Regions from separate parts of the Burkholderia sola genome, predicted to be linked through region 1. Evidence: predicted binding sites of a transcription regulator. Region 1 holds the regulator's gene; each other region holds the start of a gene.
What was found. The regulator FliA, encoded in region 1, starts transcription of late flagellar genes. The targets are predictions, from matches to a motif close to CTAAAGTTTNNNNNNNNNNNGCCGNTA.
Positions count from the first base shown of each region.

Region 2: the regulator FliA is predicted to act here: its motif matches at 4,654-4,680, upstream of KR541_RS35080 (flagellin N-terminal helical domain-containing protein).
Region 3: the regulator FliA is predicted to act here: its motif matches at 6,111-6,137, upstream of KR541_RS05080 (DUF4088 family protein).

Region 1 is NZ_FR989675.1:224,302-231,311, reverse strand. Features, by position in the region: gene ahcY (adenosylhomocysteinase) at 1-1,094, opposite strand, end outside; S-adenosyl-L-homocysteine riboswitch at 1,127-1,255, opposite strand; gene KR541_RS01015 (RNA polymerase sigma factor FliA) at 1,368-2,102, opposite strand; gene KR541_RS01010 (nucleotide-binding protein) at 2,125-2,943, opposite strand; gene flhF (flagellar biosynthesis GTPase FlhF) at 2,936-4,708, opposite strand; gene flhA (flagellar biosynthesis protein FlhA) at 4,705-6,807, opposite strand; gene flhB (flagellar biosynthesis protein FlhB) at 6,804-7,010, opposite strand, start outside.
Region 2 is NZ_FR989677.1:1,113,082-1,120,091, forward strand. Features, by position in the region: gene fliF (flagellar basal-body MS-ring/collar protein FliF) at 1-220, opposite strand, end outside; gene fliE (flagellar hook-basal body complex protein FliE) at 220-540, opposite strand; gene KR541_RS35070 (sensor histidine kinase) at 754-3,153, opposite strand; gene KR541_RS35075 (response regulator transcription factor) at 3,177-3,920, opposite strand; gene KR541_RS35080 (flagellin N-terminal helical domain-containing protein) at 4,762-5,670, shown strand; gene KR541_RS35085 (FliM/FliN family flagellar motor switch protein) at 5,870-6,664, shown strand; gene fliN (flagellar motor switch protein FliN) at 6,673-7,010, shown strand, end outside.
Region 3 is NZ_FR989675.1:1,086,042-1,093,051, reverse strand. Features, by position in the region: gene KR541_RS05130 (sodium:proton antiporter) at 1-351, opposite strand, end outside; gene KR541_RS05125 (LutC/YkgG family protein) at 395-1,057, opposite strand; gene pncB (nicotinate phosphoribosyltransferase) at 1,145-2,344, opposite strand; gene fdxA (ferredoxin FdxA) at 2,631-2,954, shown strand; tRNA gene KR541_RS05110 (tRNA-Asn) at 3,060-3,135, shown strand; tRNA gene KR541_RS05105 (tRNA-Asn) at 3,208-3,283, shown strand; gene KR541_RS05100 (CreA family protein) at 3,412-3,897, shown strand; gene KR541_RS05095 (AraC family transcriptional regulator) at 3,959-4,846, shown strand; gene KR541_RS05090 (AzlC family ABC transporter permease) at 4,987-5,754, shown strand; gene KR541_RS05085 (AzlD domain-containing protein) at 5,751-6,089, shown strand; gene KR541_RS05080 (DUF4088 family protein) at 6,250-7,010, shown strand, end outside.

The DNA.
Region 1 (7,010 bases):
ACCTGCGGCTTGATGTTTTCCCACTGGTACTGGCGCGTCGACGCGACGTCGATTTCCGAGTCGAAGTGACCGATGTTGCAGACGATCGCGTTGTGACGCATCGCCTTCATGTGATCGTGGTTGATCACGTGGTAGTTGCCGGTCGCCGTCACGAAGATGTCGGCCTTGTCCGCCGCGTATTCCATCGTCACGACGCGGTAGCCTTCCATCGCCGCCTGCAGCGCGCAGATCGGATCGATTTCGGTGACCCACACGGTCGCGCCCAGGCCGCGCAGCGACTGCGCGCAGCCCTTGCCCACGTCGCCGTAGCCCGCGACGACCGCGACCTTGCCCGCGATCATCACGTCGGTCGCGCGCTTGATGCCGTCGACGAGCGATTCACGGCAGCCGTACAGGTTGTCGAACTTCGACTTCGTGACCGAATCGTTCACGTTGAACGCCGGGAACGGCAGGCGGCCGTCCTTTTCCATCTGGTAGAGACGGTGCACGCCGGTCGTGGTTTCTTCGGTCACGCCCTTGATGTGCGCGAGGCGCTTCGAGTACCAGTTCGCGTCGACGTCGAGGTGCGCCGCGATCGACTTGTACAGCGCGACTTCTTCCTCGTTGGTCGGCTTCGCGATCACCGAACGGTCCTTCTCGGCCTTCGCGCCGAGGATCAGCAGCAGCGTTGCGTCGCCGCCGTCGTCCAGGATCATGTTCGCGAATTCGCCGTTCGGCCATTCGAAGATGCGGTGCGAGAACTCCCAGTATTCGTCGAGCGACTCGCCCTTGAACGCGAACACCGGCGTGCCGGCTTCGACGATCGCGGCCGCCGCGTGATCCTGCGTCGAGAAGATGTTGCACGACGCCCAGCGGACGTCCGCGCCGAGCGCCTTCAGCGTCTCGATCAGCACGCCCGTCTGGATCGTCATGTGCAGGGAACCGGCGATGCGCGCGCCCTTCAGCGGCTGCTGCGCCTTGTATTCGTCGCGGATCTGCACGAGGCCCGGCATTTCGGTCTCGGCGATGTTCAGTTCCTTGCGGCCCCAGCCGGCCAGCGCCATGTCGGCGACGACGTAATCGTGGGAAGCCTTGGAATCGATAATGGCGTTCATCACGCCCTCCTTTCTAAAAAGTTTCTAGATTGGTGACGTGAGCGCCGTTCAGGAAGCGGGGCCGGCGCGACGGTCGCTCGAAACGATCGCCGCACGGCTGCTTGGTGAAGCCTTCCGAGCCTGGCGGACGCTGATGGTCCGTCGCAACGCTCCTCGGAAAACGGAGGGGATTGTAGCAAATCGGCGCGCGAAATGCGCAACGACGACGCGTCGGCACGAGACGCGCGCGGCGCGGGCACGCGCGGCCGTGGCCGAAAGGGCAGGACTTCGGGGTCAGGACTCCGCGCCGACCCACGCCTGTTCGCGCAGCCGTGCGCGCAGGCGCGCGACGGCCTGGCTGTGGAGCTGGCATACGCGCGATTCGCTCACCTCGAGCACCGCGCCGATTTCGCGCAGATTCAGACCCCGTTCGTAGTACAGCGACATCAGCAGCTTCTCGCGCTCCGGCAGCCGCTCGATCGCCTCGACGAGCGCCTCGCGCAGATGCTCGTCGAGCAGCGCCGACAACGGATCGGCATGATCGACGCGATAGCGGTCGAGGAACGGCTCGTCGTCGGCCGCGCGATCGAAATCCTCGTAGTAGATGAGCTGGCTGCCGTGCAGGTCCTGCAGCATCCCCTGGTATTCGTCGAGCGGCATGTTGAGGTGCTGCGCGATCTCGGTCTCGCTCGCCGAGCGGCCGAGGTGCTGCTCGACCTGGTGCACCGCATGCTCGACCTCGCGCGACGTCTTGCGCAGGCTGCGCGGCAGCCAGTCGTTGCTGCGCAGCTCGTCGAGCATCGCGCCGCGGATGCGCTGCGTCGCGTAGGTCTCGAACTGCGCGCCCTGGTCTTCCTTGTAGCGGCCGGCCGCGTCCATCAGGCCGATCATGCCGGCCTGGATCAGATCGTCGAGATCGACGCTCGCCGGCATCTTCGCGACGAGTTGCAGTCCGAGGCGGCGCACGAGCGGCGCATATTGCGCGAGCACGTCGGCCTGGGACATCTTTCCTTGAGCGTTGTACATCATGGCTCCCTCCTTCGGGTGGCGCTCACGCGGCGTGTGCCGCGCCCGCCTCATACGACGGCTTGCCGCCGGCGTGGACCGCGCGGCCCGCGCCCGAACCGGGGCGCATCGGCCAGTACAACAGGTCGGCGGCAATCTGCCGGTAATCGCGCGCGGCAGCCGACGACGGGAACGCGTCGACTACCGCATGCATCAGTTCGCGGGCGTGCTCGACGAGCGGATCGGCGCTCACGCAGCCCGCATCGGCGATCGACACGGTCAGGTAGCGGCTCGCGACGCCCGCGAGGTTGTCGAAGGCCGTCTTCGCGTCCGCGTGGCTGGCGACCTGATTGGTCAGCACGCGGAACTGCGCGAACGCGTGCGCGAAATGCAGCCGCTTCATGCACGCATACGCCTCGGTGATCGCCTGCACGGCAACCCGCGTGACGATCAGCACGTCGTGCGCTTCGCGCGCGAGCGCCGACAGCGATCCGTCGGCGCCGAGCTGCGCGTCGACGAGGACGATGTCGGCCGGGCCGTCGATGAAGTCGCTCAGCTGCGCGTCGCTGTAGCCGGCGCGCGCGAGCTGGGCGGCGCCGCACAGGCCGAAGCCGGCCGCCACCCGCGTGCGTTCGCCGTCGCGCAGCCACGCGCCGGCGAGCGTCGCGCTGGCCGAATGCACGTCGGCGCGCTCGTCGACGACGAGCACGTCCTTGCCGAGCGACGCGAGCGCCGCCGCGAGGTTCACCACGGTGGACGTGCAGCCGACGCCCGCCGGCCCGCCCGTCACCGCGACGATGCGCGACGCGCGCCCGGCCAGCAGGCGCCGCAGCCCTTCGGCCTGGTCGATGATCCGTTTATCCAAATCGCACCTCGTGCAGCTCGGCGGTGGAACGTGCGGTCAGTGCGGAAAGCAGCGTCGGCATGTCCTCGTCTTGCGGCACGAAGGGCGAGCCGTCGCGCGGCACACAGAACGCGCTCTTCAGCAGGAATTTGGTCGACGCGACGTACAGGTTCTCCGGCACCTTCTGGCCGGTCGACACGTAGTGGACCGGCAGCTTGTAGCGGATTACCGTGTCGAGCACGCTGCCGAGGTGGGTCGCCTCGTCGAGCTTCGTGAGGATGCAGCCGGCCAGGTCAGGGTGCTCGCCCGCGCTGCGGTACGCCTGCACGACTTCGTTCAGCGTATCGCCATGGCTCGTCGCGTTCAGCAGCAGCAGGCGCTGCACCGGCGCGTTCGCGCCGTGCAGCATCGCGATCTGGTCGGACACCGCGCGGTCGCGCTGGCTCATGCCGATCGTGTCGATCAGCACGATGTGCTTGTTGCGCAGCTCGGACAGCGCGAGCGCGAGGTCGCCCGCATCCTTCACCGCGTGAACCGGCACGCCGAGGATCTTGCCGAAGATCCGCAGTTGCTCGTGGCCGCCGATCCGGTAGCTGTCGGTGGTCAGCAGCGCGACCTTGCTCGCGCCGAAGCGCATCACGCAGCGCGCGGCCAGCTTCGCGGTGGTGGTCGTCTTGCCGACGCCGGTCGGCCCCATCAGCGCGAACACGCCGCCGCGCTCCATCAGCGCGTCCTCGCTGTCGAGCACCGGCAGGTTCGATGCGAGCACCGACTGCGCCCATTCGGCGGCCTGCTCGAAGGTCTGCGCGCCGTCGCCGGACGGCAGGTTGTCGACCAGCATCCGCACGAGCTGCGCGGAGAAGCCGGCCGCGAACAGGTGCTTCGTCAGCGCGCCGTGCACGGAGCTGCGACGCTGGCGGTCGTGCCACATCAGGCTGTCGAACTGCTCTTCCATCATCCCGCGCAGCTCGCCCAGCTCCTGCATCACCGTGTCGTTGACGATCCGCTCGATGCGCGACTTCACCGCATCGGCCACCACGGCGGCCGCGTCGGCGGACAGGCGCGTGCGGTCGGTCTGCTTGGCGCCGTACGCGGCGCCCGTGTCGGCTGCGCGCTTGGCGGCGGCCGGCGCTGCGGCGGCCGGCATCCGGCGCTCGGCGTCGCGCACGATGTCGCGCGCCCAGTCGGGCGGCGTCGCGCGGGCGGCGGCTTGCGGCGCGGGCGCGCTCGCCTGCGGCTCGGCGGGCGCCTGCGCACGGGCGATCAGCGCGTCGCGCTGCTGCGTCAGGCGCTTCGCGTGCTCGACCAGCCACGGTGCGGGTTCGGAAGTGGCGGCCGGCGATCCGGCGGCCGGCGATCCGACCGCGGCCGATGCAGCGCTCGACGGCGCTGCCGCCGCGGGCGCGTCTGCATCGATCGACGCGGGGTGCGCATCCGCGTCTTGCGCGTCGGCGCTCGCGCCGAACACGGACGAGAACACGTCCGGCAGCCCGCCTTCGCCGGCCGCATACGGATTGGCGGCCGGGCGCGGGGCGGTCCCCGGGCGCGACACGATGCCCGGCACGGCGGCGGCCGGCACGGAGTCCGGCGCGCGCGACGTGGCGAGGCGCCCACGCGCGGCCGGCGGCGCCACCGCGGCGAGATCCGAATCGGCGAGTGCAACGATTTCGACGCTGCCGTCATCGAGCGTGCGGTTCGACAGCACGACCGCGTCGGCGCCGAGCGCCTCGCGCACGAGACGAAGTGCGTCGCGGCTCGTTGCGCCGGTGAATTTGCGAATGTTCAAGCGGAACCCCCGATGACGTTAACGACTTTGATCGTGCGTGTGTCCGGCACTTCGGCGTACGACAGCACTTTCAGTTGCGGCAGGCTGCGGCGCAGGAAACGCGCGAGCATCGCGCGCAGCGCGTGCTGCACGAGCAGCACGGGCGGCAGCCCGAGATTCTGTTGACGCAGCATCGCTTGCTGCGTGCCGGTCAGAAGGTTGTGCGCGAGACCGGGTTCGAGGCCCGGGTTCGCGCCGGTGGCGAGCGCCTGCGACAGCACGCGCTCCAGGTTCGCGTCGAGGCCCATCACCTGCATTTCGCCGTTGCCCGGATACCACTGCTGCGTGATCGCGCGGCCGAGCGAGAGCCGCACCGCGGCCGTGATCTCGAACGCGTCGCCGCGGCCCGCATGCTCGGACACGGCCTCGAGGATCGTGCGCATGTCGCGAATCGGCACGCCTTCCTCGAGCAGGTTCTGCAGCACCTTCTGCAGCGTGGTGAGCGAGATCGTCTTCGGCACCAGGTCCTCGACGAGCGACGGCGCGTCCTTGCCGGTGCGCTCGACGAGCGCCTGCACTTCCTGGCGGCCGAGCAGCTCGGCCGCGTGCTGGACGACGAGATGGTTCAGGTGCGTCGCGACGACCGTGCTTGCGTCGACCACCGTGTAGCCGTACACCTGCGCCTGCTCGCGCAGCGCGACGTCGATCCACACGGCCGGCAGCCCGAACGCCGGGTCCTGCGTGACGGCGCCCGGCAGCGCGGCTGTCACCTGGCCCGGGTTGATCGCGAGCCACTGGCCCGGGAACACTTCGCCGAAGCCGATCTCGACGCCCTTCAGCGCGATCCGGTACGCGTTCGGCCGCAGTTCGAGGTTGTCGCGGATATGGATCACCGGCGGCAGGAAGCCGATTTCCTGCGCGAATTTCTTGCGGATGCTCTTGATGCGCTTGAGCAGCTCGCCGTCGCTGTTCTTGTCGACGAGCGGGATCAGCCGGTAGCCGACTTCGAGGCCGAGCGGGTCGATCAGCTGCACGTCGTCCCAGGTCGCTTCGTGGCTGTCGGCCGGCAGCACGGCGGGCGGCGCGATGTCGGTCACGTCGCCGGCCGCCTTGCGGGCCGCCGCGCGCTTGGTCTGCGTGCGCGCCAGCCAGATCGCGCCGCCGCCGAGCGCGAGGAACGCGAAGTGCGGCATGCCCGGGATCAGCCCCATCAGCACGATGATCGCGCCGGTGATGTTCAGCACGCGCGGGTTCGTGAACAGCTGGCCGGTGATCTGCGTGCCGATGTCCTCGTCGGTGGCGACGCGCGACACGATCACGCCGGCCGCGGTCGAGATCACGAGCGACGGGATCTGCGCGACGAGGCCGTCGCCGATCGTCAGCAGCGTGTAGTTGGTGCCGGCCGCGGCGAAGCTCATGTCGTGCTGGACCATCCCGACGATCAGCCCGCCGATCACGTTGATCGCCATGATGATCAGGCCGGCGATCGCATCGCCGCGCACGAACTTCGACGCGCCGTCCATCGACCCGTAGAACTCGGCTTCCTGCGAGACGGCCAGGCGCCGCTTGCGCGCCTGTTCCTCGTTGATGAGGCCCGCGTTCAGATCGGCGTCGATCGCCATCTGCTTGCCGGGCATCGCATCGAGCGTGAAGCGCGCGGACACTTCGGCGATCCGCCCCGCACCCTTCGTGATCACCATGAAGTTGATGATCATCAGGATCACGAACACGACGATGCCGACCGCGAAGTTGCCGCCGACGAGGAAGTGGCCGAATGCTTCGATCACCTGGCCGGCCGCGTCGGGCCCGGTATGGCCTTCGAGCAGCACGACGCGGGTCGACGCGACGTTCAGCGACAGGCGCAGCAGCGTCGAGAACAGCAGCACGCTCGGGAACGCCGCGAAGTCGAGCGGCTTCATCGTGTACATGCTGACGAGCAGCACCATCACGGACAGCGCGATGTTGAACGTGAACAGCAGATCCAGCAGCATCGGCGGCAGCGGCAGGATCATCATCCCCAGGATCATGCAGATGAGGATCGGGCCCGCGAGCGCGCGCAGGTTGGTGCCCGCGAACGGGTTCGCGCGCTTGCCGAACAGGCCGGTGGTCGGGGTGCTCATGCCGCGTTCCCTTGCTGGCCGAGGGCGTCCTCGGCTTCTTCACGTTCGTCGTCGGCGGCGACCGACGTGCCCTTGTCGAGTTCGGCCGGCACGTCGAGATCGACCGGCATCGCCGGGAACGCGCCGCCTTCCGAGCGGAAGCGCTTGAGCTGGTAAACCCATGCGAGCACTTCGGCCACGGCCGAGTACAGCGAACCGGGGAT
Region 2 (7,010 bases), on a different replicon from region 1:
TGTCGGCGGCGACCACGGCTTCCTGGGAGCCAAAAAGCGGTTTGTAGCGCGAGTCCTGACGATGCATCAGCATCATGGTCAGCGCCGCTAGGCTAATCGCCAGGATGACGATGGGCGCCAGTTTGGACAGCGCCGCGGGGGACGGCAATCGGAAATGGCCGGGAGGCGCGAAGCGCGCAATCTGAGCCTTGACTTGAGCAAGCACGTTTGCGGTCCTCATCAAACCTGCATCTTGATGATGTCGTCAAAAGCACTCATGACCTTGTTACGCACCTGGACCATTGTGGAGAACGACAGGCTTGCCTGCTGGCTGGCAAGCATGGCGCCCACGAGGTCATCGCTGGCGCCTGTTTCCACGGCGGTGACGAGATCGTCGGCGTGATGTTGTTGCGCATCCGTGCCACGCACGGCCTGTTTGAGTAAATCGGCGAAGCCACCCGCGATGTCGGCGGAGGCGGCTTCGGTTTTCGGGTCATCGTTTTTTTGGATGACGGATTGGCGAATCGAATCGAGCATCGCGCTCGAGAGGTCGACAGTCATGGCGGCTCCAGATTGGCTATGGCACGGATTCTGGGACGTCATCCGTCGTAGAACGAGAATGTTCAACGAAACATTGATTGGCCCGCTAACGGCGGCCTGTCACTGCTGCTCGTGCTCGGTCGGGCAGAGAACGACCATACGGCAAATGAGCCGGTAAAAAATGGAGGAGCATGGTTCGGGGCGGCCCCGCTCCCGAGCGCCCCTGGCGTCGCGCTACATCGCGAACCGGCAGCCACGCGCGGGCGCGGCAGTCATCGCCACCGTCGCAGGTCGGGTTACGCCGACCGTTTCCAGCGATCCAACACCTCGCGCCTTCGACGAGACGCGTGGCAGGATCAGCTCGAACACGGTGCCGCTCCCTGGCGCACTGTGCACGGCAACCGTGCCGCCGTGTCTTTCGATCACGGCCTTGACGAAAGGCAACCCCAATCCGACGCTGGCGCTGCCATCGGCCTTGCGCTCGGCCTGGAAGAACGGCTCGAACAGGCGACGGACCGTGTCGTCGGTCATGCCGACGCCGCTGTCAGCCACCGTCAGTACCAGTGCGCCGTCGCCAGCCGAGCCGATGGTGAGCGACACTACGGCACCAGGCGGCGAATACTTGATCGCGTTGTCCAGCACGTTGACGACCGCACGCATGAGCATGTCTCCATTTCCGCTGACGAGGGTGTCTTCGACCAGGAATGCCGGTTCGCGCAACACGACGCCCTTTTGCTCGGCGGCGAGCCAGTTCTGGTCGATCGCCTCTTCGGCCACCTCGCTCAACGCCACCGGTTCGAATTCGGTCCGATCGAGTCGTTCGGCACGGCTCAACTGCATGAAGTCCTTCGCAATACGTAACGAGTATGAAGCCTGCTGCCGTAGATCGCTCAGGAAGGCGCGATCCGACTCCCCGTCCGGATTGCCGCCAACGGACGCGCCCCGGCGATCGATCAACGACAGGATGGCCGTCAGTGGGCTGCGCAGATCATGGGCGATATGACGCAACATCCACTTGTCGTGCGAGACAAATCCCTTCAGATCGCAAAGGTCGATCAGACAAACCAGGTGGGACATCTGCGTGTCGCCGTCGGAAGAAGTATCCCCGCTCAGCCCACTCGACAGCCGTTCGCACATCAGCATGTAGGTGCGACCGCCCCATTCGATTTCACGACTGGCGTCTCCGCCCTTGCATACGCTCTCGGCCACGAGCCGCTCGACTTGCATGAATGGCAATCGAGCGTCGGTCAGCTCACCTGCGGAGTCCTCGCGCATTAAAGTGGCAGCCTTCGCGTTCCACACGGCAACGTGGCCGCCCATCGTGAGAAAGACTGGATACGGAAACCGGTTGACCATGTCGACGTAGAGCTTTTGCCAGCCGCGTACCTGCAGCAACGCTGCCTTGATGCCGACCAGTTCGTCGGACCGCCCGGACGGTGCAGCGACCGCGGCAGCACCCTCTCGCGGATGGATCGCGGCGGCGATCGCTCCCCATTCGCGCAATTCGCCCCGCAACATCGAGAGCATGCGAGCATGTCGCTCCCACGCAAAAAAGCCGTAGATCAGCAGGCAAACAACCGGAAGCAGCCCCAGCGGCAACCAGATATGGAATACCAGCATTCCCAGTGGAACGGCGAAGATCAGCGCGCCCCAGCCGAGCGCCGCCAGATGCACCGCCCGACCGGGCACAAACACGCAGATCAGCACGACGCCGAACGCGAGGATCAGATAGATCGACACCCCGACGGCGGCGGGCGCTTCACGCGCGAGATTGCCTGAGGCCACGGCGTCGGCGATGAGCGCGTCGAGTTGTGAGCGCGTAACCTCGTGCGAGTTGAGCGACGAGATCTGGAACATCCCTCCGGCGCCCCACGCGTGACTACCGACGAATACCACCTTCCCATCGAACGCATCCGCAGGTACGCGTTGCTGCAGCACATCAATATCCGAATACTGCGTGAGGTGCATCGATGCCGGCAGCATTGTCATCACCGCCGGCGTGCGTGCGGCCCCGATCGACTGCGCGTATGGCCTGACGAAATCGACGACCGGCAACGGCGGCTCGATGCCCGCCACCCGCAGCGCATCGAGTGCAACGTGTGCATAACGGACGCCCGCGGACAGACGGTAAGGTACGAAACCACTCACCACACCGTAGTGGCCCATCGTAACGATGCGCTGGCTGCGCGCGGCAGCAAGCGAACTGAGTGCCGGCGGCAGCAGGCTTGAACAGCCTCCTGCGTGCCCGGCGAGGCCTGGCTCGACCAACACGGTATGCGAACATGATCGCATGCCGGCGCGCAGACTCGAATAATCGAACCCGGGCCACAGCGGCAAATCGAGCGTGACGCTGCGCGCCTTCCCAAGGGCGCCGAGCAATTGCGCCAAATACGCGTCCATGCCATGCGGGTCCAGTTGCGCGACCGCCCCTTCGTCGATGTTGACCACCACCACCTGTCGCGTCGACCGATGCGCAACCACCTGCGCCATCATATCGAACAGCACACGATCAAGCGCGCCCGACACCACGCCGCTGCCGGGGTTGCCGCTCAACGTAGCCAGCGCCAGCATCGCAAGGACGACAAGGCCGCGCAAGGGGCCAATCGCCATCAAGCGGGAAATGAGTGCGCGCATAGATCCACCAGCTTGCTGCAAGCTCAATCCAGGTCGTTGTCGGCGCCATCCGCCAACCGCTCGAGGCGATACCCGTAGCGATACACGCTCGAAATCCTGAGCCCGTTCGAACGCAGGCGAAGACCGTTTCGCACCCGCGTGATATAGGTCGCCAACGTGCCGACATTCGACGAATCCGCCGCACCCCAAACTTGCTTGAGCAGCACATCGCGACTCACCACGCGTCCGGCGTGCGCGAATAGGTACAGCGCAATGGAAAACTCGCGCTCAGGCAGCGAGACTTGCTCGCCGTCGGGCAACGTCGCCGTGCGCATGGTCTCGTCGAGTACGAATCCGGAAAATCTGATTTGCTGATTGCGCTGGACCCCCGGGTACCATTTGCGCAACTGGGCGATAACGCGCGCAATCAACATTCGCTCGCTGATAGGCTTGACCAGATAGTCATCCGCCCCGCAGCTCAAGCCGTGCAGGATATCGCGCTCGTCGTCATGCTGAGTGAGCAACACGATGGGAATCAGATAGTCGACCCGCTTGCGCATGTCTATCAGCACGTCGATGCCGGTCATGCCGGGCACATCCCAATCGAGTAGAAGCATATCGACCTTCTCTTGGCCGATGCGGTCGATAAAGCGACTGCCGTCGTGCTCGACAATAGCGTCGTAGCCCGCGGCCTCGAGCCAGTGCCGAACGGTTCTCGCATGTGCGACGTTGTCTTCCAGGAGCGCAATGCGCGGCTTTTTTGCATCGGCGGGTGTGACTGTCGACATGATTGCGAGACTGATGAGGATTTTGGGAGGCACCCACTGACTTATCCCGTCAATACGCGATCGACCGGAATTCGTGGAGCCCACGGTTAAGCAGCGGAGTTCCCTCCGCAAGGATAGACAGAATGCACATACGAATTGCGGCGTCCTTGATGCGAAAAAATATCGCGAGGCCGCAAACATTTCGGCGGAGCCGAAATCGCTCGGCACTGCGTCAGTAACCCGCAGATGCACAGGGTGCGAGAAAGGCCCTGAGATTGAAGATCAGGCGTCAGTCAAACCGAACTCGTACGTTTCTCAACACGCGTCATGCGCAACGCTCGTCACTGCCGGCGAATCGCCAGCAACCTAACGGACGGGCAACCCAAGTTCGAACCGGCGTCAAGAGAAATGCCAAGCCTGAAGTTTGCACGGCGAGACCTGAATCTCAAACAGCTCCGTTTGGACCTGCGATACAGATCCCAATGTAGAGCTAAAGTGTGAGCGAAATCCGCCGTGCCCAATATCAGACAACTCTTATTTTCCGGAGTCGCCCCATTACACGGGCTGGATCAATAGCATGTCGCCACGCGCGGAAACGCCAGCACAGCAGTATTCACTGGCGCTATTGCAGCGACTCATAGCGCCACCGCTCGGCACCGCTCAAATGGCAAGCCTTCCTCCGCCAGCGGAGAAGCAATCTCGACGTTCGCACGTCCGCCGCGCCGCATCTCCCGCTTGGCCGACTCGATTCGATTTAACGTCTGTGGATCGCCTGCCGTCTTGAACAGGCGTCGCCTCCTGACAAGTGGGCAGCGACAAACAAATACCCCAAAACCTAGTCTAGACTTAAGGATTACATACCATGCTGAGCCTGCACACCAACGCCGCCGCCATGAACATCAAGAAGGCCATCGGCAACACGAGCAGCTGCCTGAACACCACGATGACCCGCTTGGGCACCGGCTTGCGCATCAACTCCGCCAAGGACGACGCCGCCGGCCTGCAGATCGCCGTGCGCCTGCAAGCGCAAACCCGCGGCATGGGCATGGCCATGCAGAACACGCAAAATGCATCGTCGCTGCTCCAAACTGCGGACGGCGCGATGAAGGAAGTCACCAACATTCTGTACCGCATGAAGGATCTGGCCACGCAGGCCGCGGACGGATCGTCCTCGGCAAACGAAAAGTCTGCCATGCAGGCCGAGTACGATGCGCTGGGCAAGGAACTGTCGAACATCATGAAGAACACGTCGTACGGCGGCGCCAAGCTGATGCAGAAGGAAGTCAAAAATGCAGACGACACGGTAGCGAGCGAGGGCGGTCGCCTGACCAAGGAAATCACTTTCCAGATCGGCGCCACCAAGGACGAAACGATGACCGTCGATTTCTCCAAGCACGTCACAAACGCGGACACCAAGTTCGAGGGCCTGTCGGCAACTTACAAGGGCCCGGCAGAAGGCACGCCTGAAGTGGCCGGCGAGGAGCTGACTAAAAGCGCCAACGCGACGATCGATCTGATCAACAACGTACTCGACGACGTGGGCGCGCTGCGCTCGGCCATCGGTGCGGCAGAAAACCGCCTCGAGCACACCCACAACAACCTGGCCAACATGTCGACGAACACGGCTGACGCCGAAGGCCGCATCATGGACGCCGACATGGCATCGGAATCCGCCAAGATGAGCTCGCAGCAAGTACTGCTGCAAGCCAGCATGTCCATGCTCAAGCAAACCAGCAGCATGAACCAGATGGTCTTGTCGCTGCTCCAGTAAGCATTGCCTCGCGATTCACTGGAGTCCAAAACCGGCCCGCCACGAGCGGGTCGTTTTTTTTGGGGTGTTCAAACTCTGTTCAACATTCTCCGCTCCATGCAGCACGCTGCCGACAATGGCGCCCACTCTTCTTCAAAACGACCCCTTGACCGTGTCAGCATCTCCCTCCCACTCCCGCAGCAGTCGAGTCGCATCTCCGGTGGTGCTTGATCCGTGCACGCTGGGGCGTCCATACCATTTGCTCGAGGATGTGCTGCAAGATATCAAGCGCAGAATCGACCACTCCCTTCATGAACGGTTCAATCTGCGCCGTGGCACGCGCTTCGTCGCCACCGAGCTCTCTGTCGCCGCGATGCGGTCGCGCAATGCAGCCGTCTGGCGCACCTACGCATGCAACCATGGACAGATTTCAGTGCGCTGCGACCGCACGCTACTGCTGGCGCTGCTGGCCTGTCATTACGGCACTTCGCTGGACGAAGCCGTGCCGAACGCCCCAGCGCCCGTGCCGGAAACCGGGGCGGAACGGCGTTTCGCGGCACAACAACACACCGCGCTGCTAGCCGCGTTTGCTTCGGCGATGCTCGGCGACCAGGCAGAGCCCTTTTTGCCAAGCGGGGACGTCCTGCCCGGCCCGGGCGTCCGCGTCCTGCGCATGACCATCTCGGACCCCTTGCGCAACGTCGGTGGCGACGTCGAATTCGCATTGGACGACAGGTGGGTCGACCACTTGTTTGCACGCCTCGATGCTCAGCACGTGCGTCCTGCACCCGATAGTGCTCCGGCCAACGTGTGCATCCCCGTCACGATGTCGGTGCACGTGCTGTCCAAGGACATGCGCCTCGACGAACTGCTTCGCATGAGGCCAGGCGACGTCCTGCCCGTTCGCTTGCCCGATACCGTCGACGTGCTCGTCGACAACGTCCGCCTCTACCGCGCGGCCTTGGCCGAACACCAAGGCGCGCTGTGGATTACTTCTTTCGAACCCGTGGAGTAACCCCCAACATGACCTCGACCACCGACCTCGATCTCTCCGCGTTGGGCGATCTGGATCTGGGCGACGATCCCCAATCCATCGCCGAACCAGCTTCGCCGCGCGACTCGATGCGTATGCTGCGCCGCATTCCCGTGCGCTTGACGCTGGAGGTGGGGGAGGCCACCGTACCGCTAGCCGATCTGCTGTCGTACGAAACCGGCTCCACGGTGGAGCTCAATCGCCTTGCCGGCGAACCCCTCATCATCAAGGTAAATGGTACGCCGGTGGGCTTTGGCGAAGTCGTCGTCTCGGGAGAACACTACGGGCTACGCATCATCGAACTCGACGACCTCAACTCGCTGGCGAC
Region 3 (7,010 bases), 860 kb from region 1:
GCAGATGCCGCCCGCGACCGTATAGAGCGCGGTGAGCAGCACGATGAACGGAATGTATTCCTCGAGCAGCGCATGCACGAGCGTGCCGAACGCGGCGCCGGCGCCGAACGCGACCGCGAACGGCGCGAGAAACACGATCGCCCAGCCGGCCGCGATCTTGCCGAAGTGGTGATGCCAGAACACCGGGGCGATGAGCGGGAACAGCGCGATGGACAGCAGGATCCCGGCGAACGGGATGCCCCAGAGCGCGGACAGCGTGGCACCGTCGAGCGTGGCGGCCGATGCGAGCGCGGGAGTGGCGCCAAGCGCGATTCCCGACGCCATGCCCGCCCAGGCGGCATGTCGTTTCATGCGGAACTTCCTTGTTCGAGTAACTGTGAATGCGGCGGGCGCGTCATGCGCCCCGTACGACGATCGCGTGCACGCGGTACGGGCCGTGTGCGCCCAGAATGATCGTTTGCTCGATGTCGCCCGTGCGCGATGGGCCCGACACGAAATTGACCGCGCGCGGCAGCTCGCCGCGCTCCGCGCGAATCAGCGCGAACGCGTCTTCATGACCGGCGACGATGCGCGACGCCGGCACGATCGCGATGTGGGTTTCCGGCAAAAGACCGGCCGATGCGTAAGTGTCGGGACCGGACAGCAGCACCAGCGACCCCGTTTCGGCGGTCGCGCAGAAGCAGCCGGTCAGGCCGACGAGATCGCCGTCGCGCGGCTTGCGGCACTCGACCGACAGGCCGGCGCCGGCCCAGTCGAAATCGGCCAGCGTGCGCCATGCGACGGCCTGCGTCGGCAGACCCTGAGCGGCAAGATAGCGGGCGGCGGCGGCAGGCACGTCGGCCAGCGTCGCGACTTCGTCGACCGTGGTCGACAGGCGCCCCGCTTCGTCGACGAAAGCAGCGACGAGGTCGGCCGGCGCCGGCGGGCGCGGGCCCTGCGGATGCCGCGCGAGATAGTCGGCGACGCCGTCGCGCTCCGCTGCATCGGGTTCGGCCGCGCGCCCCTGCGCCGCGCGAATGCGCGCGAGGATCTGGCGACGGGCGGCGGAAGTGTCCATGAACGGTCCTCGTGACGTTGGCGTGCAATACGTCGGATTATACCGGCCACCCCTGCCGCGACACACCTTCGGCCGAACGGCCAACGCCTACTTCGACGCGTCTTCCTCGACCGGCTGCGCGATGCCGAACACCTGGCGCAGGTACGCGAGATAGGCCTTGTCGTCGCACATGCTCTTGCCCGGCGAATCCGACAGCTTCGCGACCGGCTGGCCGTTGCAGCGAACCATCTTGATCACGATCTGCAGCGGCACGTAGCCGAGATCGTTGGTGAGGTTGGTGCCGACGCCGAACGCGAGCTTGCAGCGGCCGCGGAACCGTTCGTACAGCTGCATGACCTTCGGGATGTCGAGCGCGTCCGAGAACACGAGCACCTTAGTGCGCGGGTCGCAGCGGTTCGCCTCGTAGTGGCGCAGCATCCGCTCGCCCCAGTCGAACGGATCGCCCGAATCGTGGCGCGCGCCGTCGAACAGCTTGCAGAAATACATGTCGAAGTCGTTCAGGAACGCGTCCATCCCGTAGACGTCCGACAGCGCGATCCCGAGGTCGCCGCGATATTCCTTCGCCCACATCTCGAAGCCGTAGATCTGCGAATCGCGCAGCCGCGGGCCGAGCGCCTGGCACGCCTGCAGGTATTCGTGCGCCATCGTGCCGAGCGGCGTGATGTCGTGCTTCATCGCGTACAGCACGTTGCTCGTGCCCGCGAACTGCGGGCCGAGCCCGTCGCGCAGCGTGAGCGCGACTTCCTCGTGCCAGACCTTCGAGAAGCGCCGGCGCGTGCCGTAGTCGGCGATCTTGCAGTCGGCGAATTCGGGCTTCGCGCCGAGCAGCTTGATCTTCTCGCGCAGCCGCTCGCGCCCTTCGCGATAGTCGGGCTCGCGCTGCGTGTTGCGGAAATAGACTTCGTTGACGATCGCGAGCACCGGGATCTCGAACAGGATCGTGTGCAGCCACGGCCCCTCGATCACGACGTCGATCTCGCCGTTGCCCTTCGGCGACGGCGTGATCGAGATGTACTTCTCGTTCAGGTGGAACAACGCGAGGAAGTCGACGAAGTCGCTCTTGATGAAGCGCATCCGCCGCAGGTAGTCGAGTTCGACGTCGGAAAAGCGCAGCGAGCACAGGCCGCGCACCTCGTCGCGAATCTCGTCGATGTACGGCACGAGATCGACGCCGGGCGTGCGGCAGCGGAACCGGTATTCGACGTTTGCAGCGGGAAAGTGATGCAGGACGACCTGCATCATCGTGAACTTGTAGAGATCCGTGTCCAGCAGCGAAGTGATGATCATGATGACGGCAGCGCCAATATCGTGACAGGGCACCGGCGCACCGCGCGCCGCCCGGTCTGTCGGCCATGTTACCCGAATGCGGGCCCGACCATCGTGAAACCGGCCGCCGCCTTGCCGTATCGTGCCGGTGCCTGGCGTACGGGTATCCGTGTCGCGCGCCCCATAAACTAATCACGAAACGATATAAGCCGGATAGCCGACCTCGTCATGCGGGTTTGGCGCTTCAGTTACAATGCCGCTTTTGGCGCAAACGCCACCCCATATACCGCCAAGCAGGAGCGTTTTAATGACTCACGTTGTGACCGAAGGCTGCATCAAGTGCAAATACACGGATTGCGTGGATGTGTGCCCGGTGGATTGCTTCCGTGAAGGTCCCAACTTTCTCGCCATCGATCCGGACGAGTGCATCGACTGCGCCGTGTGCGTCGCCGAATGCCCGACCAATGCGATCTATGCCGAAGAAGACGTTCCGGGCGACCAGCAGCAGTTCACCGAGCTGAACGCCGAGCTGGCGAAGAACTGGCCGTCGATCACGAAGACCAAGCCGGCGCCGGCCGACGCGGACGAATGGAAGGACGTGCAGGACAAGCTGCACCTGCTCGAGCGCTGATCGCACGGCGGCGACCGCAAAAAATTTCATGCGTCGCGGCTTCGAAGTGTTGACAGGTTAGCGAACACTCCATACAATCTCGTTTCTCTGCTGTTGCTTGTTTGTTCCCCGATAGCTCAGTCGGTAGAGCGCCGGACTGTTAATCCGTAGGTCCCTGGTTCGAGCCCAGGTCGGGGAGCCAAAAACGCAAAAGCCCGTTGAAAGTGGACGGGTTTTTTGTTGGAAAACATAGCACGCAGATGTACCGATTTATTCCCCGATAGCTCAGTCGGTAGAGCGCCGGACTGTTAATCCGTAGGTCCCTGGTTCGAGCCCAGGTCGGGGAGCCAAATAGCGAAAGGCCCGTCATTCGACGGGCCTTTTGTTTTTCCGGCCCCCTTGTCCGCCTTCCTGCGTTGCGTGACCCGGTCATGCGCATGCTAGAGTCTCTGTCCCGCATCCGCATCCGGTTCCGTCGATGAAGCATCGCCTCCTCCGTTTCGCCCCCGCCGCCCTCCTGCTCTCCGCCGTCGCCGCCGCACCGCTCGCGCACGCGGAGGAAGTCGGCAGCGTCAACACCCATTTCCGCGTCACGGGTTCCGATCGCGTGGTCGTCGAGGCCTATGACGATCCGGTCGTGAACGGCGTGACCTGCTACGTGTCGCGCGCGCGCACCGGCGGGATCAAGGGCACGCTCGGCGTCGCCGAGGATCCGAGCGAAGCGTCGATCGCGTGCCGGCAGGTCGGCCCGATCAGCTTCAAGGAACCGCTCAAGCAGCAGGCCGACGTATTCAGCGAACGCATGTCGTTCATCTTCAAGACGCTGCACGTCGTGCGCGTGGTCGACAAGAAACGCAACACGATCGTCTATCTGACCTACAGCGACCGCATCGTCAGCGGCAGCCCGAAGAACGCCGTCACCGCGGTGCCGATGCCGGCCGGCACGACGATTCCGGTCAAGTAAGCCCGCACCCGCCGGGGGCGCGAGCGATACACTGTCGGTTCGACCGCTCCCGCGCCCGATCATGTCCGCCACCCGCCTTCCCGATTCCGCACGCTACTGGCGCACGCCGCTCGTGCCGGACGCGGACCTGCTCACGGCCACCTATCGCGATCACGCGTTCGCGCCCCACTGGCACGATGCGTACACGATCCCCGTGATTCTCGAAGGCGCGGAACGCTTCACCTATCGCGGCAACGGCTATGTCGCCGAAACGGGCACCGTGCCCGTGATCAATCCCGGCGAAGTGCATACGGGGTCGCGTGCCGCCGACGAGGGCTGGTGCTATCGCGTCAGTTACATGCCGGTGGAATTCATCCGCGAACTCGCGAGTGCAGTCGCGGGCCGCCCGCAGGATCCGCCATGGTTCGCCCCCGGCGTGATCCGCGACGCCGATCTGGCGGCCCGGCTCACGCTCGCGCATCGGATGCTGGAAGCCGGCAGCGAGCGCGCGCTGTCGTCGCATGCGGCCGACGGTCCGGCTACCGACGCGCCGCGCGTCTACGATCCGCTCGCCGCCGAAACCGCGATGCTCGACGCGCTGTCGACGCTGATCGTGCGCCATGCCGACGTGCGGCCGCAACCGGCGCCGCTCGCGGCCGACGAACCGCGCGTCGACGCGATGCGCGAGCGGCTCGCCGCCGATCTGACGTCCGCGGTGACGCTCGACGACGTCGCGCAGGCGGTCGGCCTGTCGCCGTTCCACGCCGCGCGTCTGTTCACGCGTACGACCGGCATGCCGCCGCATGCGTGGCGCAACCAGCTGCGGCTGCAGCGCGCGCTGGCACCGTTACGCGCGGGCGTGCCGGTCGCCGATGTCGCCGCGGCCAGCGGCTTCGTCGACCAGAGCCACTTCACGCGGCATTTCAAACGGATGTTCGGCGTGCCGCCCGGGCGCTGGCAGGCAAGCTGACGCACGGCTTCCCGCCGTCGTCGGTCGGACCGCACCGCGCAGCGACCCGCCGCGCCGGCCGACACTCGGGCACCGACCCCGCTCCCGCGAGCGCAAGAACATACAAGCCGGCCCGCCACCGGCCCGCTATCCTCCAGCTCATGGAGGAGCGCTACTTGAACGAGACACCCGCCTCACCCCCGCGTCGCCCGCTCAACGAATGGCTCGATGGCGCGCGCGACACGATTCCGATGATGATCGGCGCCGCGCCGTTCGGCGTGATTTTCGGCACGCTCGTCGGCAGCGGCCCGCTTGCCGCCTGGCATGGCGCGCTGATGTCGCTCGCCGTGTTCGCGGGGTCCGCGCAGTTCATCGCGCTCGGCCTGATCGCCGGCAGCGCGAGCTTCGCCGTCGTGCTCGCCACGACGCTGATCGTGAACCTGCGCCACCTGCTGTACAGCGCGACGCTCGCGCCCTATGTCGCACACCTGCCGCTGCGCTGGCGCGCGACGCTCGGCGCGTTGATGACCGACGAAGTGTTCGCGGTCGCCTACGGGCACTACCGGCACTACCCGCCCGGCACGATCGGCCCCCACTACTTTTTCGGCTCCGGGCTCGCGATGTACCTGAACTGGCAGGTCTGGACGCTCGCGGGCATCGGCTTCGGCACGGCGTTCCCGGGCCTGCAGTCGCTCGGCCTCGACTTCGCGATGGCGGCGACCTTCATCGCGATCGTCGTCCCGCAGCTCGGCACGCTGCGCTACTTCGCGGCGGCCGCGACGGCCGGCACGCTCGCGTACTTCTGGCAGGGCTGGCCGTACAAGCTCGGGCTGCTCGGCGCGGTCGCCGCCGGCGTCGCGATCGGCGTCGTGCTCACGCTGCGGCACGACCGCACGCGGGCCCGCTCTCGCCCGGAGGCCGCATCGTGAACTACGCGCTGTTGATCCTCGGGATGGCCGTCATCACGTATGCGATCCGCTCGACGCTGTTCCTGTTCGGCGAGCGGCTGACGTTCCCGCCGCTCGTGCGGACCGCGCTCGGCTTCGTGCCGGTCACCGTGCTGACCGCGATCATCGTGCCGATGACCGTCTCGCCGCACGGCGGCACGGCCGAGCTGACGTGGCGCAATCCGCAGCTCGTCGGCGCGCTCGCGGCCGTGCTCGTGTCGGCCGCGACCCGCCGGCCGCTCGTCACCATCGCAGCCGGGCTCGCGGTGTTCTTCCTGTGGCAAGGGGTCGTCATCCCGCACTGGCCGCCTGCCTGAGCGCACGCTCCATCGCGCGCGCTCAAGTTTCCGCGCGGCCCGCCGATATAGGAGAGGAAGACCCGCCACCGGCCCCGGCGCGCATCGGTCAGTCGACGCGGCGCCCGCTCCGGTGCGCCGCGCCGGCGCCGGCTTGCGCGGGCCGTCATCGAGATGATTCATGGGCCAGATCACCCTTTCCCTCAAGGACGACACGCTCGAGTCCCTGCGCAAGGACTACGACGCGTTCGTGCGCGTATCGCTGAAACTCGACCCGCAATTCGCGACGCCGTCGTTCGAGGATTTCCTGCGCGCCAAGCTGCTCGACAACATGGTGCCGCTGACCGAGCACGCCGTGCAGCGGATGCTGCAGGGCGGCCAGTACGCATGGGCCAAGCGCACGCTCGACAAGGAATTTCCGGACGTCGTCGCGATCCTGATGCGGCAGGCCGGCGAATTCGGCTTCGGCTTCGCGTCGCGCTCCGAATGGACGCCCGACGAGCTCGCGAAGGCATGCCGCGACTGGGCGAAGGCGATCGTCGCCGAAGCACAGGGCGACGCGTCGCTGATCGACCCGCTCGCGTCGCAGATCAAGGCGGCGGCGCAGGACATCCAGACGCTCGAGGAACTGATGCAGACGCCCGCGTGGCGGCTCGCGGAATCGCTGCGGCAGCGGATCTACGAGGCCAAGCTCGCATGCGAGATGAGCGTCGGCAGCACCGCGCGCGACAAGCTCGGCGAACTGCGCGGGCTGCTGCGGCTCGGGCTCGCGCACGGCTCGTTCCAGAAGCAGGAAGCGCAGCAGATCATGGAATACCTGCGGCTGCTGAAGCCGGAGATCTTCGTCGAGGAACCGTACGACGTCTTCGCGCGCCTCGCCGCGTGGCTGCGCAGCGTATTCACGCCGGCTGCGGTGCGGCCGGCCCAGGGCCAGGGGCAAGG